3 regions of the Bacillus cereus group sp. BfR-BA-01383 genome follow, and region 2 is predicted to be linked to each of the others. Evidence: riboswitches for the same ligand, from Rfam matches in the RefSeq annotation. Region 2 holds a riboswitch; each other region holds the start of a gene.

Region 1 (7,074 bases), on a different contig from region 2:
AAAAACCATATGGATGAAGTAATTAAATAATAGTTTGCATCTGTATGTGAAGAAGGTACTACTAAGGATGTAGTACCTTCTTTTTCATTCATAAAAATTACTTAGTTCTTATTGGCTTAAAGTCTTCATAAGTGGAATCTAATATTTTATCCCGCTATTTGTGGGCAGTAAAACTCCCACCTCAAAATTCGGCTGGAGCAAAGAGCTTAGGTGGGAGATCAACTGCCCGTAAAAGCCCGATTGGTGCGGGCTGATTATAGTTTCACTTTATGAAATACGTTGAAAATCTTTACTCATACAGGACTGTTTTAGTTTTTTTGATTTTATCAAATATTTAATATCAGAGGCGTTATCATATGAAAGCTGAATATGATAATAGTTAATATACTCAAATAATGCAAACACATAAATAAATAAATAAATAGGGCGAATGATATCCCGCCTACAGGTAAGTGAGGATACCAAATTGAAAAATCAATAATAAACATAATAAGTCCCGTGATAATCAATCCTATATTTATTTTTTGTAGCATTTTTAAATATTGAATAACCCCAATAGGTGTAACAGATGTTTTTTCTTTTTTTAGTCTTTTCCACTTTACATACCAGTAAACCGTTCCTTGTAATAAGATAAACTCTAAAAGAAGAAATGAGACCCAAAAAGAGTATAGGGAATATAAATGTAATGTAGGATAAGCATAATTAAGTAAGGAACTTGTGAAAATAAAAATAATGACTGAAAATAACTCACCTGTGTATAGATAGGAAAGCCTTTTTTCTAGGTTGCGTTTCATGGTTCTTCTCCTTTTATAAAAACTCACATTTTAATACGGGGATGGCTGTATCCATAACTTCACAAAATTCGCCCAACCGAATGAATCGATTGTTACATTCTTTAAAGAAGAAGGATATGTTTTTCTTTTTAAAACGGATCCACTACAGCTAAATTTGGAGTGGTATTTGGCTGTAGTAAAAGGTTTTTTAACGTGCCTACTAATATGTAGCCACTAATAAGTACAATAAGTCCGATAACACGTAATGTTTATAAGGGCACTTCACGGTTATTCGTTTCTGCCGGGTTTTGGGGCGGTGAAGGTGGATTGTTGTTCATAATAGGGATCCCATCTTTTTTATTTATATATGTGTAAAATCATTATTTAACTTATGGATTGGAATTGTATAGTCATTTTCACTATATGAGAGCTGCCTATGAATAGTGATAAGAAATTTTAGGACGAGAAAAGAGGCTGCTATGTACAGCCTCTTTTTCGTTAAAATGAAGAAATTCGTTTCTTCGTTTTTGGTACAATAATAAATTTGATCCAGAGTAATCCGGCAATTATAATGATAACACTATGTAGAAATTGTCCTGTAGCAACGAGTACAACAGTTGAAAAAACAATTAATTGAATGCTTATTAATATGAAAATTAAGCTGAGAAATTGGTTCATTTTTTCTTCAGTAGTAATCGGATATAATGCTACAATAATATTTCCCGAAAAATATTTCCATAGAGAACGAAGCTGCATAGAAATCATATATAGGAAGACGTAAGCGATGGCGCCTTTTACGTATATATTTGGAACAAAATATAGGGTGAAAGCGCCGATTAACCCTAAGCGAATATATATACCAAAATAATCATTGCCGCGTAAAAATGATAGTGTATGTAAATAGAAGAAAGTAGCTTGTTTTTTATGTAGTAAAGGTTCGATCCAATTGGAAAGCCATTTTCTGCCGTTTACTTGTTTTTTTAGCTGCGGCACATCAGTGAAGATGCTAGCAAATTGATAAAAGCGTATGTCCAATTTTTCTTCTTGCTCGATTATGTATTCCCACGGTATTCGTTTTGTAGGTTGTTTTTTCGTGTATAGAAGCAGGAAAGCGAGAAGTAAAAGTAGTCCGCCTAATACGATCACATTTGCTGTATAAAACAGCATGTAAATAATAAGTGCGTTACAAGCAAGTCGTATAATAAGCCATATACTTTTTTCATGACTATCACGCCACATCCAATGTATGTACATATTCCAGGCCTTCGTAATCATTAAAACGATAAAGATTGTACATAAAAAAGGTACAGTTAATTGTAATGATTGCATGGCAAGTGGAACGAGAATAAGGAACATAAATAATAATGGGAAAAGCTGAATGATGTAATTATATAGAAGAGATTTTTTGAAATAAGAAGTTAATTTCTCTTCTAGTGCGAGTAAATAGACAGCATCAGGTTTTTGAATAAATGTACGTATTGGGCATCTCGATATAATCGCTGTTAGGACGATTGTAATGAGTAATAAGGATACTCCTGTAGAAGGAGCTGTTTTAAGAAACTTTGCGTAATAGTAAGCACCTATACAGGAGACGAAGATGAAGCTATATAGTAAACCGTTAATCATACGTGCAAAGTATGTAATGATATTTTGAATATGTTGTTGGAAGCGACTGCTCCATAATGATTCGATTGACATGTTTTTCACCTCTTTGTTCTATTATATATGTTTTATAAAAGAAAAAACGAGCAAATTGCGTTATGCAACTTGCTCGTTTTTCTTTTCGTTATTTTTTTTCTGATCACGATTCATTAATGGATAGAAGGCAAAGCCGATTACGAATAAACCAATTCCGAGAAGGAATGTTTTTATATCGGATGCGCCTGTTTTAATAACCCATAGTGCATAGCAAAGCGCGATCACTGCGACTATGCCATCCATAATTCTTGAACCCATTTCATTTTTATACGTTTCACCAGTTGCGACTAGTTTTAACTGGAAGATTGGTGAGACGAGATACGGAATGAGATAGGCCAGTGTTGATACGGTAATAACGAATGTATAAGCTTCTGCAATTGTTCCTGATAATGTTGAGAATAAGAACACTTGCGACATAATGTTTGTTAATCGTAATGAGTAAATTGGACTTCCTTTTTTGTTTGTTTTTGCGAAGAAGGAAGGGAAGAAACCTTCTTTTGCTGCTTGATACGGTACTTCTGAGCTTAATAAAATCCAGCCTAATATGGAACCGAATAGGGAAGTAAGAGCAAGTAATGCCATAAGTTTCCCGCCGCCATGACCCATTGCAGCGTTTAATGCATCTGCTAATGGACGTTCAGAAGCTTGTAATTTATCAACGTGAAGTACACCCATTGTTAAAATTGTAATTCCTAAGTAAATTGCAACTGTAATTAATAATCCTGCAACTGTTGCGCGTTTTACTGTTTTGGGAGAGGTAGCTCGGTTTGATAAAAGAACCGCCGATTCAATCCCTATAAATGCCCAAAGCGTTGTAAGAGCAGCTAAATTTACTTGTGAAAGGAGGCCGTGTGATACGCCTTCTTTATCGATCATCGGTGTGTACCATTGTCCAAACTTTGAAGCTTCGAATGCAAATAAAGTAACGATGATGAATAAAAGGAATCCAGTTATTTTCGTTGTAGTTGCTATGAAGTTTAGTTTTCCAGCTCCGCTTACACCGTTTGTTAAAATTAAATGAGTTCCCCATAGTAAGATGGAACAAATAGTAAATGTAATTAGTTTTCCAACTTCTACGTTAAATGAACCGATTGAAAATAGTAGTCGTGTATCTTTCATGATCGGGAAGAAGAGTGATAAATATCCCGCAAATGATGTAATGATGGCAACGTTACTTGCCCAGTTTGCAACCCAATATCCCCATACCATACTGAAACCAGCCATTTTTTTCTTTTTTGGTGATGAGAATAAAGCATATGCATGACTTTGTGGCCCTGTTGTTAAATCAGGACGACGAATTGCTAAATTACCGAAAACAAGAGCTAGCATTAAAACACCAAACCCTGTTGTTAACCAAGCTAAAGTGACACCGAGTGGGCTTGCTGTTTGTGCCAACGTACTTGGCACCATGAAAATCCCAGCGCCAACCATGTTACCAACAACGAAAGCTGTTAGTACCCAAAAGCCCCATTTTTTTTGCTGCATAGAAAATACCTCCAAAGTTAGTATAACCAAGTCAAGCGAGGAGATATGTATGTCTTCCGAAGTCAGGAAGAGAAGTCCCAAACAAAACAAAAAAAGCACGTAATTTGCCGCTACATGCTTTCTATCTTATAAGAAACCCACGACATACCTCTCGATAGCTCTCCACAAACGAAAACGTTTGTGACAGTTCTGCACTTATTAAATACAGACCCAGCAAGCGTGCATGGTGGACACGACTTACTTCGGCAACCATTCCTTTCTCATTCATTCATCAATGCCACTACATCTCCTGAAATGATACTCTTAATGATTGCAACCTCTACCTCACCGAGATACGAATGAGGATTTAAATATTAAATTAACGTATTTAAGAGTAACAAATGAATTTTTATACGTCAATGGATATAGCAAAAATCAGATTATAGAGAAGAGTTTGTTATTGTGGTGTTGGAGGGTTTGATACAGATTCATTGAATAAATATGTAATGAATTTTGAACAGGAGATTTACTAATTATTTAATGGGAATGGGGATTATTGAAATGATACGTGCTTATAGTGAAGAAGAGGATCGAATCGGGATTTTGGATTTAATAAAGAGTACGGGGATAGAAGGGGAGATAGGTTCTTTGGATGATATTGTGTCGAACGCTACTCATTTTCTCTTATATATCCAAAATGAGGTTAAAGGGTTCGCATATTCATCTTTTTATACAAATAGTGCTGAAGAGTCTATTGTTCAAATAAGTGTGTATGTAGCACCAGGTTCTCGTTTAAGAGGTATTGGTTCTGCACTATATAAGAAAATAGAAGAGTTAATTTCTAAAATAAAACCGGATTTTGTATGTACTTATATGAGGACTGAATTAGAAAGTTCTATTGGTTTTGCTAAGAAAATGGGATTGGAAAGATGGTGGGGATCGCTTGAATTGATATATAAGGGAGGGAGCTTTCCTGAAACAGATATGACGTTTATTAAATATGAGGATAGATTTTTTGACCAGTTTGTAACAATGGTACAGGAATGTTATTACGAATTGCATGAAATGAATGATATGAAGCCTTACCTTGCTCTGGAAGATAGTATAAAGAAGTACAAATTGAACAATGAAAGTAACGTGTATGTAGCTTTAGAAAATGAACAGCTAGTTGCATCGGTTACGGTAGGAGAAGGAACAATAGAGAATTTAATGGTCGCACAAATTCACCAAGGAAATGGATATGGTCGTAAAGCCTTGCAATTTGGTGTGAACAAGTTGTTAGAAGACGGGTATGAAGATATTAGATTATGTTATATAGAAGGAAATGAAAGTGCTGAGAGGTTATACAATTCTGTAGGATTTAAACCGCTTCATAATACACAAGTGTATCGGAAATTAAAAAAGCAGCTGACCTAAATATTAGATCAGCTGCTGAATATAAGATTAAACTAAGTTTAATACAGTTACTTTTTCACGTGTCATAGACTCAAGGCTCTTACGAATACCTTGTGCGCCCATGCCTGAACCTTTTCTTTTACACCGATGAATGGGAAGTGGTCAGGGCCGCGCTCTGTGCGTCCGTTAATTTGCACAGAACCAGTTTCGATTTTGTTAGCAATTTCAATTGCTTGTTCATCTGAAGAAACACGGCTGATTGGAAGGATTGGGCCAAATGGCTCTTCCCAAGCAACTTTCATTTCTTCTGTTACGTGGTCGATTAATGTTGGGTAAATTAAGTTACGCTCACGTTTGTTACCGATAACGATCGTAGCACCTTTTTCTACAGCATCGTCAACTAAGCCTTGAACGAAGTCAGCTGATTTATCGTCAATTAATGGAACGATTGTGCTGTCTTATTCTTTTTTTATTTTGTATGCCCGTTCTTACAGAAGATTCTCTTATTTCAAATGGATTCATTATGTATTTTATTTTATATGTAAAAAAACAATTGACAGAATACTCAATAAAGTTGTAAGATTATAAATGGAAAATAAATGAAAGGGGTGTGTGTAATGATTGTAATCGTAAATGTAATGGGCTTAGCTCTGTTAAGTGGCAGAAAACATTCATATCATTACGCAACCCGTGCGGATATATAGGACCTTTTTGTCTTATGAGAAGCGTACGTTGCGTATATCGTAACGTACGCTTTTATGCATTTTTTTGCATATCGTCAAGCGACGGTATGCTTTTTTTTGTCCAATTTGCTTGTTTCCATACCTTGTATGGTTACTATAAAACAACTTTTAGAAGGTGGAAAAATGTGATGAGATTGTATGGGTTGCGAAATGTAAATGTGATGGATTTGGATAGTGGATAACGAAATGAGAGTGAAACGAGAACGAGAAGGGAGAGGTTACATTGTTTTCAGTATTACTAAAGTTAAGATGGTTTTTTAAAGAACATTGGAAGAGATATAGTATCGCAATTGGTGCACTTTTAATTGTGAATATAGTTGAAGTCATTCCCCCGAAAGTGTTAGGGGTTACGATTGATAATATAAAAACAGGAACGTTAACGAATGCAGCAATTATAGAGTCTATTCTTATTTTAATAGGAGTTACAGTAGTTGGATATGGTCTTACTTTTGTTTGGCAACATCAATTGTTTGGAGGTGCATTCGTACTTGAGAAAACGATGCGCTCTAAATTTATGGGGCATTTACTTAAGATGACACCGACGTTTTATCAAAAAAATCGTACTGGTGATTTAATGGCGAGAGCAACGAACGATTTAAAAGCAATCGCTATGACAGCTGGTTTCGGTATATTAACGCTCGTTGATTCAAGTTTATATATGCTTACAATCGTCTTTATGATGGGGTTTACAATCAGTTGGGAGCTTACATTAGCAGCACTTATCCCGCTTCCGATTATGGCATATGCGATGAATATATATGGAAAGAAATTGCATGAACGATTTACAGTTGCGCAAGATGCATTCGGTGATATGAATGATAAAGTACTGGAATCGATCGCTGGCGTGCGCGTTATACGTGCGTATGTACAAGAGAATGCAGATGAGGGAAGATTTCATCATTTAGGAGATGACGTCTACGAAAAAAATATGAAGGTAGCAAGGATCGATGCATTATTCCAGCCAACGGTGAAAATGCTCGTTGGTCTTAGTTATTTAATCG
Region 2 (7,074 bases):
TACATATATTTATGATTACGCATTTACTCTCTTTCATGAAATATAACTTCTGGATTTTCTAAATCACTATTCTGAAATACAACATTCGCACATTCTTTCGGATTATGCTCGTCTATATACATCTTACAAGCTGCATGATATCTGTTCAAAAACATTTTCTCTGCTTCTTCATAACTTCCAAAAGCTTCAGTCTCCCGCTTCGCACCACGTTTTCTCGCAATCTCAAAATCTGTATCTACAAAAATTTTGTAATCAAATAAATACTCTACGTCTTTTTTCAATAGAAATGTTCCATCTACTATTAGCACCATATTTGGCGAGGCCACTAGTGGTTCATTATGTACAGGGATGTCCGTTATTAAGTTATGAGAAATCGTTTCATAATGTAAATTCCCGTTAGGTCCTAAAGGCTTTAATAACCTTTCTTTAAAAGCTATATAATCGTGTGCATCTTCATAATATCCTCTTGCAGATTCTTTTCCTTGCGTATAGCGAATCGCTCTCGGGTTATGAAAATCATCAATGCTGGCGCGTGTTACTGGTACTCCTCGTTTCTTTATTTCTTCTGCAAGTTCGTTTGCAAATGTTGTCTTTCCTGATGCTGTAATACCACTTACTCCAACTCTTATTGGATGCGTTAAGTTTAACGTTAAAATATGATCTGTAATTTCTTTAATGATTTGTTTTCGGTTCATGATATCTCCTCCTGTAATTAGTTTACATAATATAATTACAAGTAACAAAACGTGTCACTATTTGTCGGTAAGTCGATATCCTTTGTCGAATCGTTGATATATTTTTAGTTACGATAGATATCTTCCTTACTTCCCCTTAAACCCCCGATACAAAGCAGTTCGTAACTCTTGCTTATATTCCTCAATTTCTGGCATATCGAGTTCTTCTGCTAATCGGATGGCTAATTCAATATCGTACGGTACACGTACGAGCTGGATGGAAAAACTCGTTGCTTCTTTTTCATTGTAAGTTCCTTCAAAAATTAAATAGGATGCTTGTGTAATTTCAAGAGGATTTCCTACACTACCAGCATTACATAACGTTTTGCCTCTGAAATTTTGAACGAATGCTTGGTGAACGTCACCGTAGCAAACGACATCTGGTTTTCTTTCTCCTTCTTTATTCTCTGTGAGGTCACTATTTTCGAACATACTAACACGTTCTTCTATTGCGGCATGTGGTTGAATTCTTTCATATAAACTTCTCGGTGAAGCGTGGAACATACGAATGAGTTTCCCGCTCATATAAAACTCGATTGAAAATGGTAAACTTCTTAAGTACTCATTTTGTTCTTCTGACAGTTGTTTTTGATGCCATTTTAACGCTTCAAATTCAGTCGGTTTTGTAATGAAATCATCCCAGTTCCCCATTACGACTTCCTCACATTCTTTACGAACGATTTCAATTACTTCGCTTGAATGAGGGCCTTTTCCTACTAAATCGCCAAGACAAATAATACGCTCTATCCCTCTTAATTTAATATCTTTCAGCACAGATTCTAATGCCGGAATATTACCATGAATATCTGAAATTACCGCTATTTTATCCAAATGAATCCCTCCATTATCTATTGTTTATCATATCCATATGATGTGATTGATACCAGCTTGGAATATAGGATGAAGAATGATTATGATCTTCTATAATTCGGTTCAATCTCTCTATTAATATATGTACAAACTCCCTAACACTTCATGCACTTGTTTACTTTCCCCTTTAAACTCTACTGCAAATGGATTTTCGCCCTGGTTCTTCAGGCGTTCTTGCACTAACCCTTCTCCAAGCGGTTCACAAAACTGTACATGAATATCACCAAACGATACACTTTGACACTCAGCATTCCACTCTTCATTTTTTACGACTGAACTTGCAGCTAACCCCATTACTTCTTTCCATTTCCGCACCGTTTCTCGAACATTTTTCACCGCATAATGAATCGTTTCAATTTGTTGTACTTTGTTTTTATGTTCAGCAATCGTCCCTGTTTTATGTAAATCGATTCTTCTTTCTTCGTCCGTTTCATTCCACTGTATAAAGAAGGGTAATTTCGGTCCGTTCTCTTCCTGCTTTACAAATAACATTTTCCATTCTAAAAGACGGCCATCTTTTCTCATGCGTTTCCCTTCAAATGGTCCAATCGTTTGTATGCCATGCTTTCTGAACTTAACTGTTAATTCTTCAATTGCATCTGTTCGAATTGCGATTTGTAGCATTCCTTCTCCAGTTTGTAATTTCACGACCGTTTCCTGCACTAATGGATTTTCTGCTTCTTTCGCTTTTTCTCCATGCTGAACTGCTAAAAATTCTATATATGATAAGTCAAAATAACATAAACTATTCCAAGTACCCCAGTTTGTATGTCGTCCGCCTAATGCAGTATGAAATCCACGCTCCTGCATTTGTTTTGCTGCTTCCTCCGGTGTGCAATGCACTGCGTGAACGAGATGATCAAATACTAACATGTCCTTCTCCCCTTTCTCTCCATCCTTTTATTGTATATTTTATTTTTCTTTCATTCAATTCAAAAAACTTTAAAACCCAGTTGTTTTATACGATTAATATGTATTATAATAAAACAAATTTCAATATTGCTGATTGGAAAAACCAAAGGCACTTTTCTCATATGGGAAAAGTGCCTTTTTCATTTATTTATTACAGGGGGAATATTTATGCAGAAATTAATTGTATTTGCTATTATTGGATTTTTCGCTCAATTGATTGATGGAGCACTCGGAATGGCGTATGGGGTAACCTCTACTTCTCTATTATTAATGTTTGGTATCGCACCGGCTGTAGCTTCCGCTTCTGTTCACTTAGCTGAAGTCGTTACAACTGCTGCTTCTGGTGCATCTCACATTAAATTTGGAAACGTGGATAAATATACCGTTTCCAGGCTTACATTACCAGGAGCAATTGGTGCATTTATTGGGGCATGTTTTTTAAGTAATTTACCTGGCAATGTGATTAAACCGTACATTTCAATATTTTTATTCACTTTAGGGGTTTATATTTTATTACGATTTCTTATTCAAAAGCAAATTGCCACTTCAAAAAAACGCATGTCTGCCAAACAACTTGTACCGCTCGGTTTATTCGCTGGATTCGTCGATTCAACTGGCGGTGGTGGCTGGGGTCCAATTACGACACCTGTGCTACTTGCAAGAGGAAATGAAGCTAGAAAAGTGATTGGATCTGTAGATACGAGTGAATTTCCTGTTTCACTCGCTGCAACAATCGGCTTCTTCATCTCACTTGGCTGGGAACAAGTAAGCTGGGTTTGGGTATTCTCCTTAATGCTTGGCGGTATTGTCGCAGCTCCAATTGCAGCATGGTTAGTACGCATCGTTCCATCTCATTTACTTGGCGTATTAGTTGGTGGCCTTATTATTTTTACGAATATACGTACACTACTTACAACATTTAAAGTGGATCCAACTATTATTTCACTTTCTTACGTGGCAGTTGGTCTTGTCGTTATTATATCTATTTTTATTGCTGTCCGTAATCATTCGAAACATTCGACAATTGGATACCCGACAGATCAAAAACAAATACTACCTTAATTACAAAAATACCGCCCGATTTATTTCGAGCGGTATTTTTCTATTTTCCAATTGATCATCGTTTCTGTAGCTTCTACTCTCTTCATATGTAATTTTTCTAATACACGGATTGAACCATAATTATCTAGAAGTGTCTCTGCAATAACCGTTTCTACTTTTCCTGTCTGAAAAGCCCACTTTATTAATTCAGCTACAGATTCTGTAGCATATCCTTTATTCCAATATTTCTCAATAAAACCGTAACCAACTTCTACTGTACTATTCTCGCTTGGTTTCCCTTTAAACCCTATATCCCCTAGTACGATGTCATCTTCTTTTCGAATGACATACCATGCGCCCCAAGGTAATAAAGCCGTATCTTCTTTTACATGTTCTACATGGCCTATAATATGCGGACCACTGTTATACCATTGTTTTTCAGCAACACGAAACATCTCTTCTGTACATGGTACTATATAGAGCCTTTCCGTTTCTAATTTCACAATGATTTCCCCTTTTCCTTTAAACGTTTATCTCATTATAACAAAAAATATGACCACATTATGAATGTCGAATTATATTTTCCGAATTTTCTTTTAATTTTAGAGGATTTTTCATTATTTTTTGCGAAACATTTGTATAACAATTTCTTTATTTATTTTTTTGTTACATAACAGTAGGTTCGGGTGGAGTTTTGCAAGCGTTTCCTAAACAATAACCGATATTTTTTGACTTTTCCTAACAAAATTCCTTGCAATATATTCAGAAAGTGATTACAATTGCGATATATTAAAAATCTTAGCAATATATAAATCCTCATCAGTCCGATGAGGTAGAGGTTGCGACTTTTAAAAGTAAAATGGACGAGACACAGAGAATGTCACCGACTCCGTTTGAAAGGAAAAGTTGCCGAAGTTTATATTTCTTCTCTGGAACTATAAGCTGGGGCTGTCTCCGAAAGGAACAGAACTGTCACGTTTACAAAATTACCGTGTAAACGTGGGGTGCTATCTTAACGGAAGGGTATGATGGGGTGGTTATTTGTGAAACGTTCCGCCAAATTCCTTTGGCGGTTTTTTGTACTTTTCTCCCCCCGCTCCTTCCTATCTTACAAGAAAAGGAGTGTTGAACATGAATAGCGCAACGAATCAAACTACCTCTAAAACGCAAACTACACAAGGAAAAGGTGAATTAAAACGTAGTTTAAAATCAAGACACCTTACAATGATTTCTCTCGGTGGTACAATTGGTACCGGATTATTTCTTGCCAGCGGTGGCGTCATCCACTCAGCTGGACCCGGTGGTGCACTAGTTGCATACGCCGCAATTGGTATTATGGTTTATTTCTTAATGACAAGCTTAGCTGAACTCGCAGCATACATGCCTGTTACTGGCTCTTTTAGCACGTATGCAACAAAATTTGTTGATCCATCACTTGGTTTCGCACTTGGATGGAACTATTGGTATAACTGGGCAATTACGATAGCGGCTGAACTCGCAGCTGTATCGTTAATTATGAAATTTTGGTTTCCAGATACACCTTCACTCGTTTGGAGTGGCCTTTGTTTAGCTATTATTTTTCTCTTAAACTATTTATCTGTTAAAGGTTTTGGTGAATCTGAATATTGGTTCGCACTTATTAAAGTAGTTACTATTATTATCTTTTTAATTGTCGGTTTTATGATGATTTTCGGTATTATGGGCGGCGAATTTGTTGGATTTAAAAATTTCACTGTTGCAGATGCACCATTTAACGGCGGTATTATGGCAATTATCGGTGTATTTATGGCCGCTGGTTTCTCATTCCAAGGAACTGAATTATTAGGAGTAGCTGCTGGTGAAACTGCTGATCCAGAGCGTAATATTCCAAAAGCAATTCGTTCGATCTTTTGGCGTATTCTTTTATTCTATATCCTTGCGATTCTCGTTATCGGTTTATTAATTCCTTACACAACTGAAAGCCTTGCCGCAAGTGATGTAACAGTAAGTCCATTTACACTTATTTTTGAAAAAGCGGGCGTTGCCTTCGCTGCTTCTGTTATGAACGCTGTTATTTTAACGGCCGTTTTATCTGCTGGTAACTCTGGTATGTATGCATCAACTCGTATGCTTTGGGATTTAGCTCGCCAAGGAAAAGCACCAAAGTTCTTAGGTAAATTGGATAGCCGTGGCGTACCTGTTAACGCATTAATCGTAACATCGATTGTCGGTAGTGTCGCTTTCATTGCTTCTTTATTCGGTGACGGCGTTGTATACATTTGGTTATTAAACGCATCCGGAATGTCTGGCTTTATCGCATGGGTTGGAATTGCAATTAGTCATTATCGTTTCCGTAAAGCATATATCGCACAAGGAAAAGATTTAAAAGACTTACCTTACCGAGCAAAATGGTTCCCGTTCGGTCCAATCTTTGCATTTGCACTTTGTGTCATTGTCATTTTAGGACAAAACTATGGCGCATTTACGGGAGAATCTATCGATTGGAACGGTGTATTCGTTTCTTACATCGGTTTACCACTTTTCTTAGTACTATGGTTAGGTTATAAATTTACGAAAAAAACAAAAGTGATTCCTCTTGATAAATGTGAACTAAAATAAAGTAAAACGAGCAAACAAATTTGTTTGCTCGTTTTTTATTACAACCCTCTTTACTTCCCTATTTCTTTTGTTTTTGCAATAATAAAGGAAATATACATAAAGGTTGGGATTACATGAACATTCGTATTACTGATGAAGCAAAAGCAGCTATACATAGATTAGAACGTGAAGGCAAAAAAATCGTTCGTATTAGAGGAACAATGACAAACTCTTGTAGTATTTTCGTTGATGTGGATTTAATTTGGGATACATATAATGCAGATGATGTTGTATATGAAGATACAGATCTTATCGTACAAATGGATTCATTCACGAAAGACTATACTGGTGATACGGTGAAACTTGATTATAAGACGACTGGTTTTAGTATTACGACTCCGAGTGAGACTTTGGTTTATGGGTTGTCGATTAAAAAATAAAAATTGTTTTCATTTGACTAATGAGGTGAAAAAATGGGTAAATATGTTCCATTGAAATTTTTATTTAATGAAGAATTAGCAGAAAAAATGGCTGATTCTATTTGTAAACACAATCCCCATTTCTCTAAAAGAAATTTTGTAGCTTCTGTTACATATAAAGTTGAAAATTTAGAGTTAAAGCAACGTATTGAAGTAATAGCAGATGAATTACACAATGCATTACAAAAAGATTTTAAGGAAGCAATACATATATTACTGAAAACATTAGGACCAGAAAATACAACAGAAGTAGGCACATTTACAAACGGATACATGTATATGCCTATTGCAAAATACGTTGAAAAATATGGACTTAACGATTTTGAATCCTCATTCAATGCTATGTATGAAATAACAAAAAGGAATACTGCTGAATATGCCATTCGTCCTTTTCTTGAAACATATCATGAAGACACACTAAACATATTACAACAGTGGATACATGACGAAAACAGCCACAT
Region 3 (7,074 bases), on a different contig from region 2:
GGAGAAAGATGTGTAATACATTAAAACAGCAGGTGCTGCGCCAAATGTTACAACATCTGCGAGTGAATCAAGCTCTTTTCCCATTTGTGAATCAACGCGTAATAAACGAGCAACACGCCCATCAAGACTATCTAACATCATCCCGATAAGTACTAAAATAGCAGCTGATTTATAATATCCTAAAGATGCATAGCCGATTGATAAAAATCCGCTATATAAATTTCCGAGCGTAAATAAGTTTGGAATAGCTGCTCTATACAAAATCTGATCCCTTGCTTTCTTTAATGAATTCTTAATTAGTGTATGAAAGTTTACTCATTTTATCATACCATAAATTTATTCCTCATACGAAAGAAATTCCCAATTTGTGAAAGATTTCATAGAGGAACAATTTGAAAGATAAGTAAAAAAAGGAAGCAACTTTTCTAAAGTTGCTTCCTACACTATTCAAATTTCGTTGTCATCGTTCCAGTTTTATATCGATTGTTAGGATCGAATCGTAATAAATCTCCATAAATTAGTTTGTCAGAGAATTTTAATTCTGTTTTTGCTTTTTCAATATATGGCTGACAAAGTGTTAAATCAGTTTCTTCGCCCGTACTTCTTTTATAGCACATATTTTTTGTATAAACATAATTTTCCGAAACAAAACTACCATCGCGCATTACCATAAGTGGATCTTTTTCTTTTATAAATAAGTCAGTTCCAAATTCAACTGATTGATTCGTTTTAATACCAAGTAAATGAAGCAGCGTTGGTTTAATATCAATTTGTCCTGATACTTTAGAGATAACTTTTCCTTCTTGACCAGGTACATGAATAATGAGAGGGACGCGTTGTAATTGCATAGCATCAAACGGTGTAATAGCGTCTTTCCCAAGGAACTGAGCCATAGCTGCGTTATGGTTTTCGGAAATGCCGTAATGATCACCATAAATGACAATAACAGAATTGTCGTACAGTCCTTCTGCCTTTAATTGATTAATAAATGATTTAAGAGCTTCATCCGTGTAACGAACTGTTGGGAAGTAGCGGTTTACAACATCACTTTCCGAATTAAACTCATCAACATATTGATCTTCTGGATTTAGAAGAAACGGAAAATGGTTTGTTAAAGTAATAAATTTTGTATAGAACGGTTGTGGTAAAGATTTTAACTTTGGAATAGATTGTTCAAAGAACTCTTTATCTTTTAATCCCCAACCGACAGACATTTGTTCTGTGCCTACGTAGTCACTTAAATTAAAGTAACGATCATATCCAAGCGCAGGATACATTACATCACGATTCCAAAACGCTTTATCGTTTGAATGGAAGATAGCAGAAGAATATCCGTATTTCTTTAATTGTTCTGGTGTGGCTGTATATTCATTTGTTGCATGAGTAAAGAACACAGAACCACGATCTAACGGATAAAGTGAGTTTTCCACGATAAATTCAGCATCAGAAGTTTTACCTTGTCCAGTTTGATGATAGAAGTTATCGAAATAAAAACTATCTTTAATAAATTCGTTTAAAAACGGAGTGATTTCTTTCCCATTTATTTTTTTATTAATAACAAAATTTTGTGTAGATTCCATTGAAATTAAAATTACATTTTTTCCTTTTGCAGCTCCAAATAAGTTTTTATCAACTTGCTTATTTTTTGCGTCAGTATAGTTTTTAATTTCAGAGAATCCGTCCCCACTTGCAAATACACGTTCAGCTGAAGATTTAGATTGAAGTGTAATATCAAATAGATGATATGTGTATAAACCTAAATTTTTCACGACAGTTTGACGATCGAAAGAACGTGAGAACATTTGTGGCTTATAAATAACTGAAACAACAATTTGTAGTGCTAATAACGCTGTTACACCACTAAAGAAGGTGCGCTTCTCAGATCGTGAAAGTGGTGTTTTGTCACAAAATGCCGGGAATTTACGTGATATAAATATTAAAATAATTGCATCCGCAAATAAAAGTAATGTTTTATACGTAAAGAGTTCTTTAATACTCGTTCCTAAATCAGCCATATTATTTGTTTGGAATAAAACGGGGAACGTAACGAAATCATCATAAAACCCGTAAAACATTGCATTTCCAAATAAAATAAATGACAGAACAAAACTAATTCCAATAATAATCCGGTTTCGGTGCTTAGATGCAAGTAAGGCTAAACCGAAAAATAAAAGTAACGAAGCTAGTGGATTAATAAAAAGCATAAATTCTTCAAAGAAGTTATCAATTCTAATATCGAATGCTAGCTTGTACACAATATATGTTTTAATCCATAATAAAACGACTGCAACGAGTGCAAATCGTAATTTTGGAAACAGATGTTGTAGCATAATATACTCCTCTCCTAAAAGCATGACAGTTCTTGTGAACCCCTTTGAATAGGTCCTCACTTTATATATACGAACAGTCCTTTATTATTATGATTATTATACTATGAGTATCATTATACGAAAATAAAAGCGGGTTGTGGGCTTTTTTTGCAACAATTGAGTAGAAAAAGCGAAGTGGGAGACAATAAAATGGAATTTCTATGTGCGATTATTATCATTCGTTAAACATAGAAAGTATCGCGTAATGGTACGGAGGTTATGATGCGAAAATTATTATATCTTATAGTATGCATTAGTTTTGTGCTTTTTGTTTCACCGAGTGTATCAGTAGCACAATATGATGCACCGCTCATGGAAGATGCTCTTTATTCTGTGTTATTTCCAAAAATAAATGAAGCGATTGAGAAACAATATGGAAAATTAAAACCGTTTGATTGTTCTAAAATTATTAGTTTAAAAAAACTTTATAGCGGTACATATTTATTTCAAGCAGTAATTGAAATAACGAAATATGAATCAGGAATAGGTGGTAAAGTACTTCCTCCGTTTGAGAAGATAAGTATGACATTTAACAATGAAGAAGGAGAATGGACTATTACAAAAATATCTGTAAAGCGCTTACCAAATGATACGAAACTAAACTGTAAAAAACCAATATAAAAAATTGTTTGACAAATAAAATGGTCCTTTGGTATTGTTAATAGCAACAATTAGATGTTTGAAAATTAAATAGACTTACCTCATCTACTCTCAAAGGTAGAGGCCGCGATAGGAAAGAGTAAACTATGGGAGATTTAGTGGAATCTGTGATCATAGGTTGAAAGGGACTATTGCCGAAATATAAGAATGACCACCTTATTCATATATTGGGACTACATTGAATAAATGTAGTACTGTCATAAGATTTATTTTATGGAGAGCTATTTGGAGATGTTGATGCGGTTTCTTATTTTGAGAAGATAACAACTCGTTTATTTTTTCAATATATATTTTTCCTAATAAGAAACGCGTGTGAACATTGTTCCGCGCGTTTTTTGTCTATCTAAAAGCGTGCTGCAATGAATAGAAGATTGGGGTTATGAGTTTTAGAGGAAATAAGGGAGGAATTCAAATGTATTTACACGGCACAAGCCGAATCAATGGGCAAGGACACTTAGAAATTGGAGGGTGCGATACGACGCAGCTAGCAAAACAATACGGAACACCACTTTATGTGTACGATGAAGAGTCTATTCGTAGGAAATGTCGTGCGTTTCATCGTGCTTTTAAAGAAAGTGGTTTCTCTTATCAAGTAGCATATGCTAGCAAGGCGTTCTTGTGCATGGAGATGTGCCGAGTAGCTCGTGAAGAAAATATGTCTTTAGATGTTGTTTCTGGAGGAGAATTATATACTGCGCTTCAAGCAGGATTTCCGGCATCGCGCATTCATTTTCACGGAAATAATAAAACAGAAGAAGAAATGATTATGGCTCTTCAGGCGAATATTGGTTGTTTTGTAGTAGATAATTTCTTAGAATTAGAAATTTTGCATGACTTAGCAGTGCAACATGGAAAATTTGTGAACATACTAATCCGTGTAACGCCAGGAGTAGAGGCACATACACACGAATATATAACAACAGGTCAAGAGGATTCGAAATTTGGATTTGGTGTTTCAAATGGTCAAGCGATGCAAGCAATTGAGCTTGCTTTGCAAAAATCAAATTATAATGTGCTAGGAATTCACTCGCACATCGGATCACAAATATTTGAAACGGCTGGATTTGTTCGAGCAATTGAAGTTCTTCGCCAATTTTTAGAAGAAGTGAGAGAGCAAACAAATTATGTAGTAAAAGTGTTGAATGTGGGCGGAGGATTCGGAATACGCTACACAGATTCGGATACGCCATTAACACTTGAGACATATGTGCGAGCTGTAACAAGTGCAGTGAGAGAACAATTTACAGTATGTAACTATCCATTGCCAGAAATATGGGTTGAACCAGGACGTAGTATTGTAGGTGATGCTGGAACGACACTTTATACAGTCGGAGCGGTGAAAGATATTCCTGGCATAAGAAAATATGTTTCAGTAGATGGTGGAATGACGGATAATTTAAGACCTGCCTTATATAACGCTCGTTATGAAGCAATGTTAGCGAATCGAGGGAATGATGCGAATGAGGAACTCGTTTCGGTTGCTGGGAAATGCTGTGAGAGTGGAGATATGCTGATTTGGGATATTCATCTACCGAAAGTCGCTTCTTCTGATTTACTAGCAATTTCTTGCACGGGGGCATATGGGTATTCAATGGCGAATAATTATAATCGTATTCGGAGACCAGCTGTCGTCTTTGCAAAAGGTGGGACATCACAAATTGTTGTAGAGCGTGAAACATATGAAAATATTATCGGGAACGATCGCATACGTATTAAAGAGCTGGTGTGAATGAGAAAGAAGGAGTTGTCTAGTAAAGGCAACTCCTTTTAAAAAAGAAAAATAATTAAATATATCGGAAAACTAGGATTGAAAAAAATCTGAATTGTGATAAAATACAAATACAAAGCTTATCAAGAGAAGCGGAGGGAACTGGCCCGACGAAGCTCGGCAACCTGCTTATAGAAAGCAAGGTGCTAAATCCAGCAAAATGGAATCCATTTTGAAAGATAAGGTAAAATATATTACCGAACAGTCTTTTCGAAATGGGAAAGATTTTTTTTATGAATAAAAGGGGGGCTGTTCGCGTGAGCGTACGGGAGCATTTTGATGAAGTGTCTGAGAAGATTCAAGCGATGCTTGCTGATATGAAATATGGTTCAATTACAATTGTTGTGCAAGATGGAAAAGTAATTCAATTAGAGAAAAGTGAAAAAGTACGTTTAAAGTAAAAAGCGCTGACTAGAAAAACTAGAGGCGGTTTTAATCTATTTTATTAGATTAAAACCGTCTTTTTGCTTTTACAGGGGGAAAAAACATGTTGACGTATGAAACGTGGGAAGAAAATAGCGTTTCATTTTCAGAAGAAGATGAAACGAAAGGCGCGTTATCAGTATTAAGTTGGGCTTATAAAGAATATAAAGGTGAAATCGTATACGCATGTAGCTTTGGAGTGGAGGGTATGGTGTTACTACATCTTATAAACCAAGTAAATCCATCTGCTAAAGTTGTATTTTTGGATACAAATGTTCATTTTCAAGAAACGTATGAATTAATTCAAAAGGTGAAGGAACGATTTCCTTCATTAAATATTATAGAAAAACAGCCAGAAATTACACTTGAAGAACAGGCGAAGCTTCATGGAGAAAAATTGTGGGAAAGTAATCCGAACCTTTGCTGTAAGATTAGAAAAATTTTACCGTTAGAAAAATCACTAGCACATGAAAAAGCTTGGATATCAGGATTAAGAAGGGAACAATCAGAAACTCGCAAACATACAAACTTTATAAATCAAGATCATCGTTTTCAATCTATTAAAATTTGTCCGCTCATTCATTGGACTTGGAAAGAAGTTTGGCGATATGTATACAAACACAGTTTGCCATATAATCCACTGCATGATGTTGGGTATCCAAGTATTGGGTGTGAGAAGTGTACGTTACCTGTAGATGGTGGCGATTCAAGAGATGGTAGATGGGCTGGCAAAGTGAAAACAGAATGTGGTCTTCATTATCAATAAGATAAATTGAAAAATAAAGCTAAGAGAGGATATAGAAAATGAGTACAAGAAACGAATTAGTAAACCGTATAGATGAGACATACGACGTATCACAAATTGAAAAAGAAATTAAATTAGACAAAATTGCGTTAAGTGATTTAGAGCTGTTAGCGACAGGTGGATATAGCCCACTTACAGGGTTTTTAGGAAAGAATGATTATGATTCGGTCGTAGAAACCCTTCGTTTAGCAAATGGGAGCATATGGAGTATACCAATTACATTGCCGATAACAGAAGATGTAGCAGAGAGGCTGGAAGTTGGAGAGGAAGTAAAGCTTGTTAACGATGGAAATATATATGGTGTCATTCAAATCGAAGATATTTTTGTACCGGATAAAGAAAAAGAAGCGTTACTCGTATACAAAACGACGGATGAGGCTCATCCAGGAGTGAAAAAATTATATGAGCGACCGAACGTTTACGTTGGAGGGGCTATTACTCTTATAAAGCGCCTTGAAAATAATCAATTTCCGTCTTATCACTTAGATCCAATTGAAACGAGGGAAGAATTTAAAAAACGTGGCTGGAAAACAGTAGTGGGATTCCAAACAAGAAACCCAGTGCATCGAGCTCATGAATACATTCAAAAGTCGGCTCTTGAAATTGTAGATGGTCTCTTTTTAAATCCGCTCGTTGGCGAAACGAAATCAGATGATATTCCAGCTGATGTAAGGATGGAAAGTTATGAAGTATTACTGCAAAATTATTATCCGGCAAATCGCGTTTTTTTAGGGGTATTTCCCGCAGCAATGCGCTATGCCGGGCCACGTGAAGCGATATTTCATGCGCTAGTAAGAAAAAATTTCGGTTGTACACATTTTATTGTAGGACGTGATCATGCTGGGGTAGGAGACTATTACGGAACGTATGAAGCACAAGACATCTTTACGAATTTTACAGTAGAAGAGTTAGGGATTACACCGCTATTCTTTGAACATAGTTTTTACTGCACGAAATGTGAAGCTATGGCTTCAACGAAAACATGTCCGCACGGAAAAGAGGATCATGTCATTTTATCGGGTACGAAAGTAAGAGAGATGTTAAGAAAT

What was found. A riboswitch is a leader RNA that binds a small molecule or an ion and turns the genes downstream of it on or off. The one in region 2 is predicted to bind lysine.
Region 1: linked by a shared signal. The riboswitch ahead of MR065_RS09815 (amino acid permease) and the one ahead of MR065_RS06380 (amino acid permease) in region 2 are both predicted to bind lysine.
Region 3: linked by a shared signal. The riboswitch ahead of lysA (diaminopimelate decarboxylase) and the one ahead of MR065_RS06380 (amino acid permease) in region 2 are both predicted to bind lysine.

Annotation. Positions count from the first base shown of each region.
Region 1 covers NZ_JAKUFP010000007.1:123,200-130,273, reverse strand. The annotation lists gene MR065_RS09835 (NAD(P)H-dependent oxidoreductase) at 1-30, shown strand, start outside; partial or broken gene MR065_RS09830 (general stress protein) at 268-794, opposite strand; partial or broken gene MR065_RS09825 (hypothetical protein) at 923-1,111, opposite strand; gene MR065_RS09820 (ABC transporter permease) at 1,272-2,471, opposite strand; gene MR065_RS09815 (amino acid permease) at 2,532-3,956, opposite strand; lysine riboswitch at 4,104-4,286, opposite strand; gene MR065_RS09810 (GNAT family N-acetyltransferase) at 4,497-5,351, shown strand; partial or broken gene MR065_RS09805 (aldehyde dehydrogenase family protein) at 5,379-5,788, opposite strand; gene MR065_RS09800 (ABC transporter ATP-binding protein) at 6,297-7,074, shown strand, end outside.
Region 2 covers NZ_JAKUFP010000004.1:167,168-174,241, forward strand. The annotation lists gene MR065_RS06350 (nucleoside/nucleotide kinase family protein) at 24-695, opposite strand; gene MR065_RS06355 (metallophosphoesterase family protein) at 822-1,565, opposite strand; partial or broken gene MR065_RS06360 (aminoglycoside phosphotransferase family protein) at 1,579-1,677, opposite strand; gene MR065_RS06365 (VOC family protein) at 1,680-2,477, opposite strand; gene MR065_RS06370 (sulfite exporter TauE/SafE family protein) at 2,685-3,578, shown strand; gene MR065_RS06375 (GNAT family N-acetyltransferase) at 3,599-4,060, opposite strand; lysine riboswitch at 4,383-4,575, shown strand; gene MR065_RS06380 (amino acid permease) at 4,689-6,155, shown strand; gene MR065_RS06385 (iron-sulfur cluster biosynthesis family protein) at 6,269-6,574, shown strand; gene MR065_RS06390 (DNA alkylation repair protein) at 6,608-7,074, shown strand, end outside.
Region 3 covers NZ_JAKUFP010000012.1:23,026-30,099, forward strand. The annotation lists gene pssA (CDP-diacylglycerol--serine O-phosphatidyltransferase) at 1-261, opposite strand, end outside; gene MR065_RS13505 (LTA synthase family protein) at 444-2,330, opposite strand; gene MR065_RS13510 (DUF3888 domain-containing protein) at 2,592-2,990, shown strand; lysine riboswitch at 3,080-3,261, shown strand; gene lysA (diaminopimelate decarboxylase) at 3,442-4,758, shown strand; SAM riboswitch class I at 4,875-4,983, shown strand; gene MR065_RS13520 (YezD family protein) at 5,055-5,198, shown strand; gene MR065_RS13525 (phosphoadenylyl-sulfate reductase) at 5,285-5,986, shown strand; gene sat (sulfate adenylyltransferase) at 6,025-7,074, shown strand, end outside.